DNA from 2 places in the Vogesella sp. LIG4 genome. Region 1 is predicted to be linked to the other one. Evidence: predicted binding sites of a transcription regulator. Region 1 holds the regulator's gene; the other holds the start of a gene.

Region 1 (7,205 bases):
TGGCGCAGCTCACCCGCGACAGCGGGCTGGACGGCGTGGTGTGTTCGGCGCAGGAGGCTACCGAGCTGAAGTCGCTGCTGGGCCAGGACTTCAAGCTGATTACCCCGGGCATCCGCCTGGCCGACAGCGCCGCCGACGACCAGCGCCGGGTGATGACCCCGGTGGCTGCACTGGAAGCCGGCGCCGACTATCTGGTGATCGGCCGTCCGATCACCCGCGCCGAAGACCCGCTGGGCGTGCTGTCCGACATCAACGCCGATATCCGCGCCTGGCAACAGGCGCGCGGCTGAGGGTAGGGCATCGATGAGTCTGCTGCAGCAACTGGGCCTGACCCCCGACACCCTGAGTAACAAACTGGCTGCCAGCCGCGTGCTGGTAGTGGGCGACGTGATGCTGGACCGCTACTGGTTCGGCGATGTCAGCCGTATCTCGCCGGAAGCGCCGGTACCGGTGGCACGCATCAACCGCATGGAAGAGCGTGCCGGTGGTGCGGCCAACGTGGCGCGCAATATCGCCAGCCTGGGCGGCAAGGCCACCATCCTGTCGGTGGTGGGCGATGACGAAGCCGCCAGCGCGTTGTCGCGTCTGCTGGAAGCCGATGGCATTACCGCCTCGCTCAAGCGTGATGCGGAGATTTCCACCACCGTGAAACTGCGCGTGGTGGCGCGTCAGCAGCAGCTGATCCGCCTGGACTTCGAAGATGCGCCCAGCCACGAGATTCTGGCCGACAAGCTGGACGAGTACGCCACCATCGTTGCCGAGCACGATGTGGTGATCTTGTCCGACTACGGCAAGGGCGGCCTGACTCACGTATCGCGCATGATCGAACTGGCGCGAGCCGCCGGCAAACCGGTGCTGATCGACCCCAAGGGTGACGACTACAGCAAGTACGCCGGCGCAACCCTGCTGACGCCGAACCGCAGCGAGTTCCGCCAGGTGGCCGGCAGCTGGCAGAGCGAAGAGCAGCTCAATGCCAAGGCCGAGAGCCTGCGCAGCGAGCTGAATCTGGATGCACTGCTGGTAACGCGCAGCGAGGAAGGCATGACGCTGTTTCGTGCCGACGGCGCGCTGCATGAGCCGACGCTGGCCAAGGAGGTGTACGACGTCTCCGGCGCCGGCGATACCGTTATCGGTACCCTGGGCCTGATGCTGGCCGCCGGCCTGCCGCTGCCGCAGGCGATGAGCCTGGCCAATGCCGCCGCCGGCATCGTGGTGGCCAAGCTGGGCACCGCGGTGTGCCAGCAACGCGAGCTGTTTGCCCTGTAACCGTCGCAGAAAGCGAGGCTGGCATGTTGTGGCACGAGGAAGTCCTGCAGTTCTGGTTCGGCGGCAGCAGCGACGAGCTGCTGGCCGTGCCGCGTGATGCCTGGTTCCGGAAGGACGAGGTGTTCGACACCATCATCCGCGAACGTTTCCTGCCACTGGTGGACGGGTTGCAGGCAGACAGGCTGGAGCCGGCGCTGCACGATGCGCGCCAGACGCTGGCCTGGCTGATCGTGGCCGACCAGTTTCCGCGCAACCTGTTTCGTGGCGATGCGCGTGCCTTTGCCAGCGATGCGCGGGCGCGCGACGTGGCGCATGCCATGCTGGCGGCCGGGCTGGACGCCCAGCTGCCGCCGGTGGCGCGCTGGTTCTGCTACCTGCCGCTGGAGCACAGCGAACGGCTGAGCGACCAGGACGACTGCGTGCGCTGCTTCGGTGCGCTGCCGGCGGACAGCCCCGGCTACGCCGGCGTGCTGGACTACGCACGGCGCCACCGCGACATCATCGCCCGCTTCGGTCGCTTTCCGCACCGCAACGCGGCGCTGGGGCGCGACAACACCGCAGAAGAAACCGCCTTTCTGCAGCAGCCGGGCAGCAGCTTTTAACCGAATCTGATAGCGGGTTGGCCGCAAGCCGGCCCGCGCAACGAGGAATACACATGACCATCGTCGTTACCGGCGCCGCCGGCTTCATCGGCTCCAACATCGTCAAGGCGCTGAATGCGCGCGGCGAAACCGACATCCTGGCGGTAGACAACCTCACCAAGGGTGACAAATTCGTCAACCTGGTGGATTGCGAGATCAGCGACTACCTGGACAAGGAAGACTTCATCAACCTGATCGGCAGCGGCGATTTCGACGGTGAGCTGCGCGCCATCCTGCATCAGGGTGCCTGCTCGGACACCATGAACCACGACGGCAAGTACATGATGGAGAACAACTACCAGTACACGCTGGAGCTGTTCGAATTCTGCCAGGCCGAGGAAGTGCCGCTGCTGTACGCCTCCAGCGCTGCTACCTACGGCAAGGGCACGGTGTTCAAGGAAGACCGCCAGTACGAAGGCCCGCTCAACGTCTACGGCTACTCCAAGTTCCTGTTCGACCAGGTATTGCGCCGCCGCATGCGCGAGGGCCTCACCTCGCAGGTGGCCGGTTTCCGCTACTTCAACGTCTACGGCCCGCAGGAGCAGCACAAGGGCCGCATGGCCTCGGTTGCGTTCCACAACTTCAACCAGTACCGCGAAACCGGCAAGGTGAAGCTGTTCGGCGGCTACGATGGCTACGCCGACGGCACCCAGAGCCGCGACTTCGTGTCGGTGGAAGACGTGGTGAAGGTGAACCTGTACTTCCTGGACAACCCGGACCAGAGCGGTATCTTCAACCTGGGCTCCGGCCGCGCACAGCCGTTCAACGACGTGGCGGTGGCCACCGTCAACGCCTGCCGCCGCCACGAGGGCAAGCCGGCACTGAGCCTGGCCGAACTGGTGCAGCAGGGCATCCTGGAATACATCGACTTTCCGGACGCGCTGAAGGGCAAGTACCAGAGCTTTACCCAGGCCGATATCGGCAAGCTGCGCGAAGCCGGCTACCAGGAGCCGATGCTTACCGTGGAACAGGGGGTGGATCGCTACGTGGACTGGCTGATGACCCGCTGAGGACTTGCTGACGATCTGCTGCGCGTCGGCGATACGGCGTTGAAACCGTCTCCGGAATGCTCGTTGACTGCATGTCAACTCCGCCTCCTCAGCCGTTTTCGCCTTGTCTCGCTCTAGCTCGCTGGATCGTAAAGCGGTTCTGAAAGTTGGCCGCATGACAACGGGTCGCCCTGGGCGGCCCGTTTTGCATGGATCGCCGGGCTGGGCGGCTATTTGCGCTGTTTCCGGCCGGCAAGGCTTAAATTGACAGCGGGTTTGCTGATAACATCCGGCTATGGCAAGCAAGCGAGACGTAAAACAATGAAATGTCCTTTCTGCGGTGGTATGGATACCCAGGTGGTGGATTCCCGCGTCAGCGATGACGGCAGCACCATTCGCCGCCGCCGCCGCTGCCTCGCCTGCGAAAAGCGCTTTACCACCTTTGAAACCGCCGACGTGCGCATGCCGCAGGTGGTGAAGGCCGGTGGCCATCGCATCGATTTCGACGTGGAGCGGGTGCGTACCAGCTTCATGCGCGCGCTGCACAAGCGCCCGGTGTCCACCCCGCTGGTGGACGACGCCATCGACCGCATCTGCCAGCGCCTGCTGCAGCTGGGCGAGCGCGAGGTATCCAGCCGCCAGATCGGCGAAATGGTGATGAACGAGCTGGCCAAGCTGGACAAGGTGGCCTACGTGCGCTTCGCTTCGGTGTACAAGAGCTTCCAGGACATCGCCGAATTCAGCGATGCCATCAAGGAAATCCAGAAGAAACCCTGATGCCGGCCAGCGCCGCCGCCGCGGTGCCCATGACCCCGCGCTTTTTGCGGCAATGACAGCCGCTTCCGCTTTGGAGGCCCGATATGACTACATCCCGCATTACGCTGTGCGAGGCCGAAGAAACACACGCGGCCCAGCTGTTCGGGCTGATCAACTCCAGCCGCGATGCGCTGGGCCAGTGGCTGCCGTGGGTGGATAGCGCGCAGAGCGAGGAACAGGTGCGCGAATTCCTGCAGCTGCGCACCTGCGAGCGCAGTGTCGGTGCCTCGCGCACCTGCCTGATCATGGTGGACGATCAGCCGGCCGGCGTGTGCGATCTGCACAGCATCAGCAGCCAGGACTGCCGCGCCAGCCTGGGCTACTGGCTGGGCGATGCCTACGTCGGCCACGGCATTCTGCCGCAGGCGCTGCAACTGCTGATGGATATCGCCTTCCAGCAGATGGGGCTGCACCGCCTGGAGATCATTTCCGCTGCGGCCAACCTGCGCAGCTGCGCGGTGGCCGAACGCATGGGCTTCCAGTTGGAAGGCGTGCTGCGCGGCTACCTGCATATCCGCGACCGCTACTGGGATGCGCGCATCTACAGCCTGCTGGACAGTGAATGGGCCGCGCTGCCGTGAGCTTCTCCGCCGACGACCACCGCTATATGCAGCAGGCGCTGCGCCTGGCCGCTGCCGCCACCCGCCGTGCCGCGCCCAACCCGGGCGTGGGCTGCGTGCTGGTGCGCGATGGTGCCGTGATAGGCGAGGGCGCCACCCTGCAGGTGGGCGGCGATCACGCCGAGATCCAGGCAATCAAGGATTGTTACGCGCGTGGTCTGAGCCCGGTCGGCGCCACCGCCTACGTCACGCTGGAGCCGTGCAGCCACCACGGCCGCACCCCGCCATGCGCCGGGCGGCTGATTGCGGAAAAAATCGGCCGTGTCGTCGCGGCCATGGTGGACCCGTACCACGAAGTGGCCGGCCGCGGCATTGCCATGCTGCAGGCGGCCGGCATTCCGGCCGAGGCCGGCCTGCTGGAGGCCGAGGCGCGGCGCGTGCATCGCGGCTTCCTGTCGCGTGTCAGCCGGCAGCGGCCGTTTGTTACGCTGAAGGCGGCGGCCACGCTGGATGGCAAGACCGCGTTGCTCAACGGCGTCAGCCAGTGGATCACCTCGGCCGATGCCCGTCGCGACGTGCACGCGCTGCGTGCGGCCAACTGTGCCGTGCTCACCGGCAGCGGCACCGTGCTGGCGGACGACCCGCAGCTGACGGTGCGCGACGCCCCCTGCCTGCGCCAGCCGGCGCGGGTAGTGGTGGATGGCCAGCTCGCCACCGCACCGAAGGCTCGTATCTACGACACCACGCAGGCGCCGACCTGGCTGGCTACCACGGTAACGGACGAAACACGGCTGGCACCGTACCGCGCGCGCGGCGTGCTGCTGCTGACGCTGCCGGGTGCCGACGGGCGCGTGGATCTGGCGGCGCTGCTCACCGCGCTGGCCACTGCCGGCATCAACGAACTGATGGTGGAAGCCGGCGCCGGTCTTAACGGGGCACTGCTGCAGGCCGCACTGGTGGACGAGGTGGTGCTGTACCTGGCGCCCTACCTGGCCGGCGATGCCGCGCGCGGCCTGTTCGACTGGCCGGCGCTGCACTCGCTGGACGACAAGCTGCCGCTGGATATCGACGACGTGCGCAAAGTGGGCTGCGATCTGCGCCTGACGTTGCGGCCGCGTGGCCGCTGATTTCGCGCTTGGTGCGTTTTCGGAATTGTCTGATAAAGAATGAGGCGCTATGCTGGGGCCCGCGCGGGAAGCACGCGCGTAATTCTGGAGACAGCCACGCATGAGCAGCGCGGATAAAGGCAGCAAACAAGAAACGGGTGATGCGCAGGACGCACTGGATGCCTACCTGCGGCTACTGGAAAGCAAGGGGGCGGATAGCGAGGTACTGGTACTGCGCCGCCGTGTGCTGTCGCGGCTGAACCTGCTGATGCGCGGCCAGCCGCGCAACACCACCATCTACCGCTCCGCGGTGGATGCGTTGTTATCGCTGTGTCTGCCGGAAGACCGCCCCGGCGCCATGACCGCCGCGCGCGAGTACTACTATTTCTGGATCGGCGACGTGAAGAAAGTCACCGAGATGAACGCCCGCTCCGGCTTCACCACCCGCCACGTACGCCTGCCGGTACTGTCCTCCTTCGATGACCTGCAGCAGCGCATGCAGCAGGACGGCTACAGCCAGTTCCCGCCGTCGCTGGAGCTGTACCTGGGCCAGCTGTACGAGCTGGGTTCCGAGGAAGAAGTGCTGGGCGAGCGCGGCGCGCTGCTCAAGCCGCTCTTGTACCTGCTGCACGATCAGAGCCACCACCCGGACAGCTACCGCATGGCGGTGGATGCCATGCTGCTGCACCTGAGCGACAGCGAGGCCAAGGAGAGCTTCCTCTCCATCGCCCGCGAATTCTTCTACTACTGGCTGTCGTTCCCGGATGCCGACGTGCGCGGCCAGTTCGGGGAGGCGCAATCTGCCTGAGTACGATCTCGCCCGCCTGGGCGAGACAAGGCAGAAACGGCCGGGGGGCGCGGAGTTTGCCAATGCTCAGCGTGCCGCCGCCGCCGTTTATAACACCGCAGCGCCGCAGATCGTGGCCAGCTGTTCCGCCGGCCAATTGAGCGCCGGCGTTGCCAATGGCATCATGCGGCCAACCCTGATTTCACCCGGAGTACCGCATGAGCGCACCTGCCTACCAGCAACTGGAAACCATCTTTACCCGCCTGTACCGCTACCAGCACCTGGCGGCCATTGCCGGCTGGGACCAGGCGGCAATGATGCCGCCCCAGGGCAACGATGCCCGCGGTGCCGCCATGGCCGAGCTGTCGGTGCTGATGCACGGCACGCTGACCGACCCGCAGCTCAAGAGCTGGCTGGCTGCCGCCGAACAGGAAGACCTCGACGCCACCCAACGCGCCTCGCTGCGCGAAATGCGCCGCAGCTGGCAGCATGCCAACCTGCTGCCGGCTTCGCTGGTGGAGGCCAAGGCGCTGGCCGGCAGCCGTTGCGAGCACGCCTGGCGCGAGCAGCGCAAGGCCAACGACTGGCAGGGCTTCCTGCAGAACTTCCGCGAAGTACTGCGCCTGTCGCGTGAAGAGGCGCAGCTGCTGGCCGACGCCACCGGCAAGGGCCGCTACGACGCGCTGATGGACAAATACGAGCCGGGGATGAACAGCGCCGAAGTCGAGCGCATCTTCGGCGACGTGAAAAGCTGGCTGCCGGGGCTGATCCGCCAGGCCATGGACAAGCAGGCCGGTGAAACGCTGCAGGCGGCCAAGGGGCCGTTTGCGGTGGAGAGCCAGCGCGCGCTGGGCATGGAGATCATGGGCCTGCTGGGTTTCGATTTCGATGCCGGCCGGCTGGATGTCTCTGTACACCCGTTCTGCGGTGGCGTGGCCGAGGACGTGCGCATCACCACCCGTTACCGCACCGATGACTTCATGCAGAGCATGATGGGCATCGTGCACGAGACCGGCCATGCCCGCTACGAGCAACGCCTG
Region 2 (7,205 bases), 990 kb from region 1:
TAGGTGCCGAGCACGATGTTGTTGGCTGCCAGGCTGTCGGCGGTAACGAAGAAGCCCAGGTTGCGCTTGACGATGCGCATTTCGTCTTCGGTGAGCTGGCCGGTTTTCCACTGTTCGATGTCGCGCTGCATGTTCACTTCCTGCGGCATCCAGTGGTTGGCGCACTGAGCCAGGTACTTTTCCCACGCCCATTTGTGCTTGAACGGTACCAGCTGGTTTACGTCGGTGGTGCCGTTGATCACTTTCTTGTCCACTACGTTGACACGGGTGGTGCCGTGTACGTCCATGGAGTTGGCTGCGGGGGTAGTCTGGATCGCGTCGTCAAAGCTCAGCATATTGGCTCCGGTTATTTGTTCGTTACTTAGTTAGTCTGCTTGCGGCCAACCTTTGAGGGTTGGCCGCACGGTTTGTCTGGCCTGGCGGCGTTATTGGCTGCCGCTCTTGATGCTGCCGCTGTAGGGCTGCACCAGCACGGCGTTCAGGTCGCTTACTTTCCACACCCGCTTCATATGGCCGAAGTCACGGCGCTGTTCGCTGCCGAATACCACGTCCGGGAGGTTGTCCAGGTTGAAACGGATATTGCCCAGGTATACGGTCTGGCCGGCTTTCACCTCGAAATCCTTGTTGAGGTGGAATACTGCGTAACCCTTGTAGTTGAACACCGGGTTGTCGCCCGGGTCGTCCACCCAATGTGCGTAGCTATCCTGCAGGCGGTAGCGGCCGGGGGGCAGGGCGAGAAGTTGCAGCTTGCCATCTGCCGGCGGCATGCCTTCCTCGCCGAATACGGTGTCGGTGGCAAAGTTGCTGTACAGCATGCCGTGCCGGTTGTTATCCAGCCCGCGCCAGCTCAGGTTGGCCCAGGCGTGGTCCGGTGTAAGGGTGCGCACGGTCATGGAAAACACGGCGTAGCCGGTACCGGCCGGCGGCTGCAGGCTGCCATGCAGCTGGTCTGCCATGGTGCTGCAGCCTGCCAGCAGCACTGCAAAAAACAGCATCAATAAGCGGCGCATGATGGTCTCCTTGGGTGACGACGGGTCACAGGTTTGACCTGACGGCGTGGGCCGGGTTCGGACATTCCCTAGCCGCCTCGCGGGAAGCGGCTGGGGGATGTGGCTTGGTCACGAATGGCCAAGCCAGGGCATGTGAGGGTTGGCCGCATGCGGCCAACCTTGTCACCCAACTGCCTTACTGGCAGCTCTCGCTACCGCTATCGCGGCTGGCACGGCTTGCGCCGCGCCGTCCGGATTGTTGCTTCGCAGCAATCTTGCCTGCTCGGCTGCCTTACTGGCAGCTCTCGCAGTCCGGATTGTCGATCGAGCAGAACTTGGCGTCGGTGGCTGGGGTGTTGTCCACGGCGGCCGGTGCCGCTGCCGGTGCTGCCTGTACCGCGTTCAGTTCGCCGCCACGGCCGGTGGATTTCTCCGCCGAGCTGGCGCCCAGGGTGCGCAGGTAGTAGGTGGTCTTCAGGCCGCGAATCCAGGCGTGCTTGTACAGCTCGTCCAGTTTCTTGCCGGAGGCGCCAGCCAGGTACAGGTTCAGCGACTGTGCCTGGTCGATCCACTTCTGGCGGCGGGAAGCCGCTTCCACCAGCCAGCGCGGGTCGATTTCGAACGCGGTGGCGTAGATGGCTTTCAGCTCGGCCGGTACGCGGTCGATGCGGCCCAGGCTGCCGTCGAAGTATTTCAGGTCGGCAACCATCACTTCGTCCCACAGGCCCAGTTTCTTCAGGTCGCGCACCAGGTATTCGTTGGTGACGGTGAATTCGCCGGACAGGTTGGATTTCACAAACAGGTTCTGGTAGGTCGGCTCGATGGACGCGGATACGCCAATGATGTTGGCGATGGTCGCGGTCGGGGCGATGGCCAGCACGTTGGAGTTGCGCATGCCGTGTTTGGCCACGCGCTCGCGCAGCTTGCTCCATTCCATACGTTCGCTGCGATCCACTTCCAGGTAGCCGCCGCGCTCTGCCGCCAGCAGGTTGATGCTGTCGTGCGGCAGGATGCCGCGATCCCACAGGCTGCCCTTGTACGACGGGTAGCGGCCACGCTCTTCGGCCAGTTCGGTGGAGGCGAGGTAGGCGTAGTAGGCCACGGCTTCCATCGATACGTCGGCGAACTCGACGGCAGCTTCGGAGGCGTAGGCCACGCGCAGCTGGTGCAGGCAGTCCTGGAAGCCCATGATGCCCATGCCTACCGGGCGGTGCTTCAGGTTGGAATTACGCGCCTTTTTCACCGGGTAGAAGTTGATGTCGATCACGTTGTCCAGCATGCGCAGCGCTACGCGTACGGTTTGCTGCAGCTTGTCGGTGTCCAGCTCCAGGCCGGCCGCGCCTTGCTTCAGGTGGCGCGACAGGTTTACCGAACCCAGGTTGCACACCGCGATTTCGTCGTCGTTGGTGTTCAGGGTGATCTCGGTGCACAGGTTGGAGCTGTGTACCACGCCCATGTGCTGCTGCGGGCTGCGTACGTTGCACGGGTCCTTGAAGGTGATCCACGGGTGGCCGGTTTCGAACAGCATGGTCAGCATCTTGCGCCACAGGGTCAGCGCCGGAATCTGCTTGAATACCTTCAGCTCGCCGCGCTTGCCTTTTGCTTCGTAGGCGGTGTAGGCCTTTTCGAATTCCTTGCCCACCAGGTCGTGCAGGTCCGGGCATTCGGACGGCGACAGCAGGCTCCACTCGCCAGCTTCCATCACGCGCTTCATGAACAGGTCCGGAATCCAGTTGGCGGTGTTCATGTCGTGGGTGCGGCGGCGGTCGTCACCGGTGTTCTTGCGCAGCTCCAGGAATTCTTCGATGTCGGCGTGCCAGGTTTCCAGGTAGGCACATACCGCGCCCTTGCGCTTGCCGCCCTGGTTTACCGCCACGGCGGTGTCGTTCACCACTTTCAGGAACGGCACCACGCCCTGCGATTTGCCGTTGGTGCCCTTGATGTGCGAGCCCATGGCGCGCACCGGGGTCCAGTCGTTGCCCAGGCCGCCGGCGAACTTGGACAGCAGCGCGTTTTCCTTGATGCCTTCGTAGATGCCATCCAGGTCATCGGCGATGGTGGTCAGGTAGCAGCTGGACAGCTGGCTGCGGCGGGTGCCGGAGTTGAACAGCGTCGGGGTGGACGACATGAAGTCGAAGCTGGACAGCACGTTGTAGAACTCGATGGCGCGCTCTTCGCGGCTCACTTCGTTCAGTGCCAGGCCCATGGCCACACGCATGTAGAAAGCCTGCGGCATTTCGATGCGGGTGCCGTCCACGTGCAGGAAGTAGCGGTCGTACAGGGTCTGCAGACCCAGGTAGCCGAACTGCAGGTCGCGTTCCGGCTTCAGTGCGGCGCCCAGTTTCTTCAGGTCGTACTCGCCCAGTTTTTCATCCAGCAGCTCGGCGGCAATGCCTTTCTTGATGAAGTCCGGGAAGTACAGCGGGTAGTGAGTGTCCATCTCGGCCTGGCTCACGGCCTCGCCGAGGATTTCCAGGCGGATATTGCCCAGCAGCAGGCGGGCGGTTACCAGGTCGTAGGCCGGGTCCTGCTCGATCAGCGCGCGGGCGGCCAGAATGGCGGACTTGTTGACTTCTTCTTCCGATACGCCGTCGTAGATGTTCTTCAGTGTTTCGGACAGGATGGCGTCCACGTCGGTGTTGGCCAGGCTTACGCAGGCGGCTTCGATGGTGCCGCGCAGGCGGGCGATGTCCAGCGGCAGCTTGCGGCCATCCTTGCGCACCACGTTGATCTGGATCTGGTGCAGCGCTTCACCGCGGGCGGCGCGCTCCTGCGAGCGCTGTTCGCGGTACAGCACGTAGGCGCGGGCCACGTCGTGCTCGCCGGCACGCATCATGGACAGTTCCACCTGGTCCTGGATATCTTCGATGTGGATGGCGCCGCCTTCCGGCTTGCGGCGCATCAGCGCACTCACCACCACCTCGGTAAGCTGGGCAACCTTGTCGCGGATGCTGGCGGAGTTCACGCTTTCTGCGCCCAGCACGGCCAGGAAGGCCTTGGTCACGGCGATGGAGATTTTCACCGGCTCGAATGCAACAACGGCGCCGTTGCGACGAATGGTCTTGTACAGGCTGTAATCGGCCTGCGGCGCGGCGGCGCGACCCAGTTCGGCGGCGGTGTTCGCTTCGGTAGTGGTCAGTGGCATTGTCTTTCCCTCGTGGTGGGGTGGTTGTTGGTATCGACCTGACGGCCCGCTGGCGGGCGGCCATGCCTGGTCCGCGGGTGCGGCGCCGGGCTGGCGGCCCGGTGGCGGCCTTGCCCAGGCAGATAAGCCGGACTTGGCGCGAGGTATAGCGGCTGGCTGTGGACAAATCTGTTGAAAAGCTGTGAGCCAGCTGTGCACAAACACAATATGGTGGGTCGGCACGTGAAAACGACGCAAATTCTAGTGGTGAAGAGGCGTCAGAACAAGTCTTGACAGCCGGGTGAAAAACCGGAATCCGCGCCAGTATTGGCTTGGCGGCCCGTTCTGTTTTTTTGTGAAGTTTTGATGTCGCGGTGGTGACAATGCCACATGCCTGATGCATCAAGGCTTTGCGGCATGTTCCGCATCAAGGCCGCAGCGGGCGCATTCTGCGTTGTGGCAATTTCGATACGCCCAAAACGCAACAAGGGGCGGCACAAGCCGCCCCTTGTACACAACATCTTGTGTCTACTTGAGCCAGATCAGACTGGCCATGCGGCCAGTCACGCGGTCGCGACGGTAGGAGAAGAAGCGCGCGCGGTCGATTACCGTGCAGTAGTCGCCTCCGTATACCTCGGCAATGCCCAGTGCGGCCAACCTTTGCCGCGCCAGCTGGTAGATGTCGGCCAGGTATTTGCCGTCTTCTATCGGGGTGAAGGCTTCCACGGCATGGATGTCGTGGGCAAGGAAGGCTTCGCGCACTTCCGGCCCCACCTCGAAGGCGTCCGGGCCGATGGCCGGCCCCAGGTAGGCGACAAGGTTGGCCGCAGGCTCGTTCATTGCCTGTACGGTGGCCTCGATCACCCCGCCGCACAGCCCGCGCCAGCCGGCGTGGGCGGCGCCCACCACCGTGCCGGCACGGTCGGCCAGCAATACCGGCAGGCAGTCGGCCGTCATGATGGCGCACACCGTGCCCGGTGTGCGGCTGAAACTGGCGTCGGCCTGCGGCTTGCTGCCCGGTGCCACGCTGGCAGCATCCACCACCACCGTGCCGTGCACCTGCTCCAGCCAGGCCGGCTCAGCCGGCAGGTGGTCGCGCAGCGTGGCGCGGTTGGCCGCCACGTTGGCCGCAGCGTCACCCACGTGGTCACCCAGGTTCAGGCTGTGGTACGGGGCAGGGCTCACACCACCGGCGCGGGTGGTGATCAGGCTGCCCACCCCGACCGGCAGCGGCCAGGCCGGGGAAATCCACTCATGGGACATAGTGCACCTCTACGTCGTAATCGTCGTCGTCCCAGTCATCGTCATCATCGTCGCTGTCGCTCTCCGCGGACTTCAGCGCCTGTTTGGCGCTGGCAGCGGCCAGCTTTTCTTCCGCCTCGTTGCGCAGCACTTCCAGCACGGCTTTCATATCGTCCGGCAGCGGCGCCTTCCAGCTGCGGGTGATGCCGGTGGCCGGGTGCACCAGCGCCAGGGTGTAGGCATGCAGCGCCTGGCGATCCAGTGCCTTGATGGCGGCATCCACTGTCTCGCTGCCGTGGTGGCGCGGGTTGCCGTAGGTGGGGTCGCCCGCCAGCGGGTGCTTGGCTTCGCGCATGTGTACGCGAATCTGGTGGGTGCGGCCGGTTTCCAGCTTGCACTCTACGTAACTGTAGTCCGCGTAGCGCTCCAGTACACGCAGGTGGGTGATGGCCGGCTTGCCGCCAAAGCGCACCACGGCCATTTTCAGGCGGTTGTGCGGGTCGCGGCCGATCAGGGTTTCGATCTTGCCGTCGTAGGGCACCACGCCGTTGGCGATGCAGCGGTAAACGCGCTTCACGCTGCGCGCCTGCAGCTGCTGCACCAGGTTGGTCTGCGCCAGCAGGGTGCGCGCCACCACCATCAGGCCGGAGGTGTCCTTGTCCAGGCGGTGCACGATGCCGGCACGCGGAATCTTGGCCAGCTCCGGGTAGCGGTACAGCAGGCCGTTGAGCAGGGTGCCGCTCCAGTTGCCGGCGGCGGGGTGCACCACCAGGCCGGCCGGCTTGTTGACCACGATCAGGTGTTCGTCTTCGTAGATCACCGGGAACTCCACCGGCTCGGCCTGGAATGCCTGTTCATCCGGCGGGCGCACGATCTCCACGTCGATGACTTCGCCGCCCAGCAGCTTGGTCTTGCCGGCGACGACCTTGCCGTCCAGCTTGACCTTGCCGTCCTTGATCCATTGCGTCATGCGGCTGCGCGAGTAGTCGGGCAGCAGTTTGGAAAGCGCGCCGTCCAGGCGTTCGCCGCCCAGCTCATAGGGCACGGTCAGTTGCTTCAGCTCGACCAGGTCTTCGCCACCGGTTTCCAGGGAGTCGTCGTCCAGCAGCTCGTCGCCGAGCAGATCTTGTTCATTCATGGTGTGGATGCATGTTCTGCTAAAGGAGTGATTTTATAAGGTTTACACCATGCTTGTCCTGCCGATACCTGCTGCCATGCCGCGCGGGAGGTGGCAAGGCAGGTGCGCAAACGTTGGTTTTGGTTATAATCGTGCGCAGTCTAAACAGGGACGCCTCATGAAAAAACGCTTTGTAACCTTGCTCGTAGCCGCCTTGCTGGCGGGTTGCGCCACCCCCGACACCCAGGACGAAACCCGTGGCTGGGGTGTTGAACGCATCTACTCCGAAGCGCACGACGAGCTCAACAGCGGCAACTACACCCATGCCGTGAAGCTGTACGAGGCCCTGCAGTCGCGCTTCCCCTACGGCAAGTACGCTCAGCAGGCGCTGATGGAACAGGCCTACACCCACTACAAGGACAACGAGCCGGAACTGGCCGTTGCTGCGGCCAACCGTTTCATCCGCCTGTACCCGACGCACCCGAACGTGGACTACATGTACTACCTGAAGGGCCTGGTGTACTACAACGATGACGACTCCTTCGTGTCGCGCCTCACCGGCCAGGACATGAGCGAGCGTGACCCGAAAGCGGTGCGCGATTCCTACGCCGCCTTCCGCGAGCTGGTAACCCGCTTCCCGCAGAGCAAGTACCTGGACGACGCCAACCAGAAGATGGAACGCCTGGTGAGCGCACTGGGCGGCAACGAAATGCACGTGGCACGCTACTACATG

What was found. The regulator NrdR, encoded in region 1, represses ribonucleotide reductase genes. The targets are predictions, from matches to a motif close to AAANACNATATATNGTNTTT.
Region 2: the regulator NrdR is predicted to act here: its motif matches at 4,333-4,352, upstream of PSELUDRAFT_RS15160 (ribonucleoside-diphosphate reductase subunit alpha).

The regions. Positions count from the first base shown of each region.
Region 1 is NZ_LT607802.1:2,263,523-2,270,727, forward strand. It holds gene pyrF (orotidine-5'-phosphate decarboxylase) at 1-290, shown strand, start outside; gene rfaE1 (D-glycero-beta-D-manno-heptose-7-phosphate kinase) at 304-1,266, shown strand; gene PSELUDRAFT_RS10665 (DUF924 family protein) at 1,290-1,868, shown strand; gene rfaD (ADP-glyceromanno-heptose 6-epimerase) at 1,922-2,917, shown strand; gene nrdR (transcriptional regulator NrdR) at 3,218-3,673, shown strand; gene PSELUDRAFT_RS10680 (GNAT family N-acetyltransferase) at 3,757-4,293, shown strand; gene ribD (bifunctional diaminohydroxyphosphoribosylaminopyrimidine deaminase/5-amino-6-(5-phosphoribosylamino)uracil reductase RibD) at 4,275-5,399, shown strand; gene PSELUDRAFT_RS10690 (hypothetical protein) at 5,500-6,186, shown strand; gene PSELUDRAFT_RS10695 (carboxypeptidase M32) at 6,384-7,205, shown strand, end outside.
Region 2 is NZ_LT607802.1:3,256,614-3,263,818, forward strand. It holds gene PSELUDRAFT_RS15150 (ribonucleotide-diphosphate reductase subunit beta) at 1-287, opposite strand, end outside; gene PSELUDRAFT_RS15155 (hypothetical protein) at 426-1,010, opposite strand; gene PSELUDRAFT_RS15160 (ribonucleoside-diphosphate reductase subunit alpha) at 1,282-4,134, opposite strand; gene pgeF (peptidoglycan editing factor PgeF) at 4,642-5,376, opposite strand; gene rluD (23S rRNA pseudouridine(1911/1915/1917) synthase RluD) at 5,366-6,493, opposite strand; gene PSELUDRAFT_RS15175 (outer membrane protein assembly factor BamD) at 6,651-7,205, shown strand, end outside.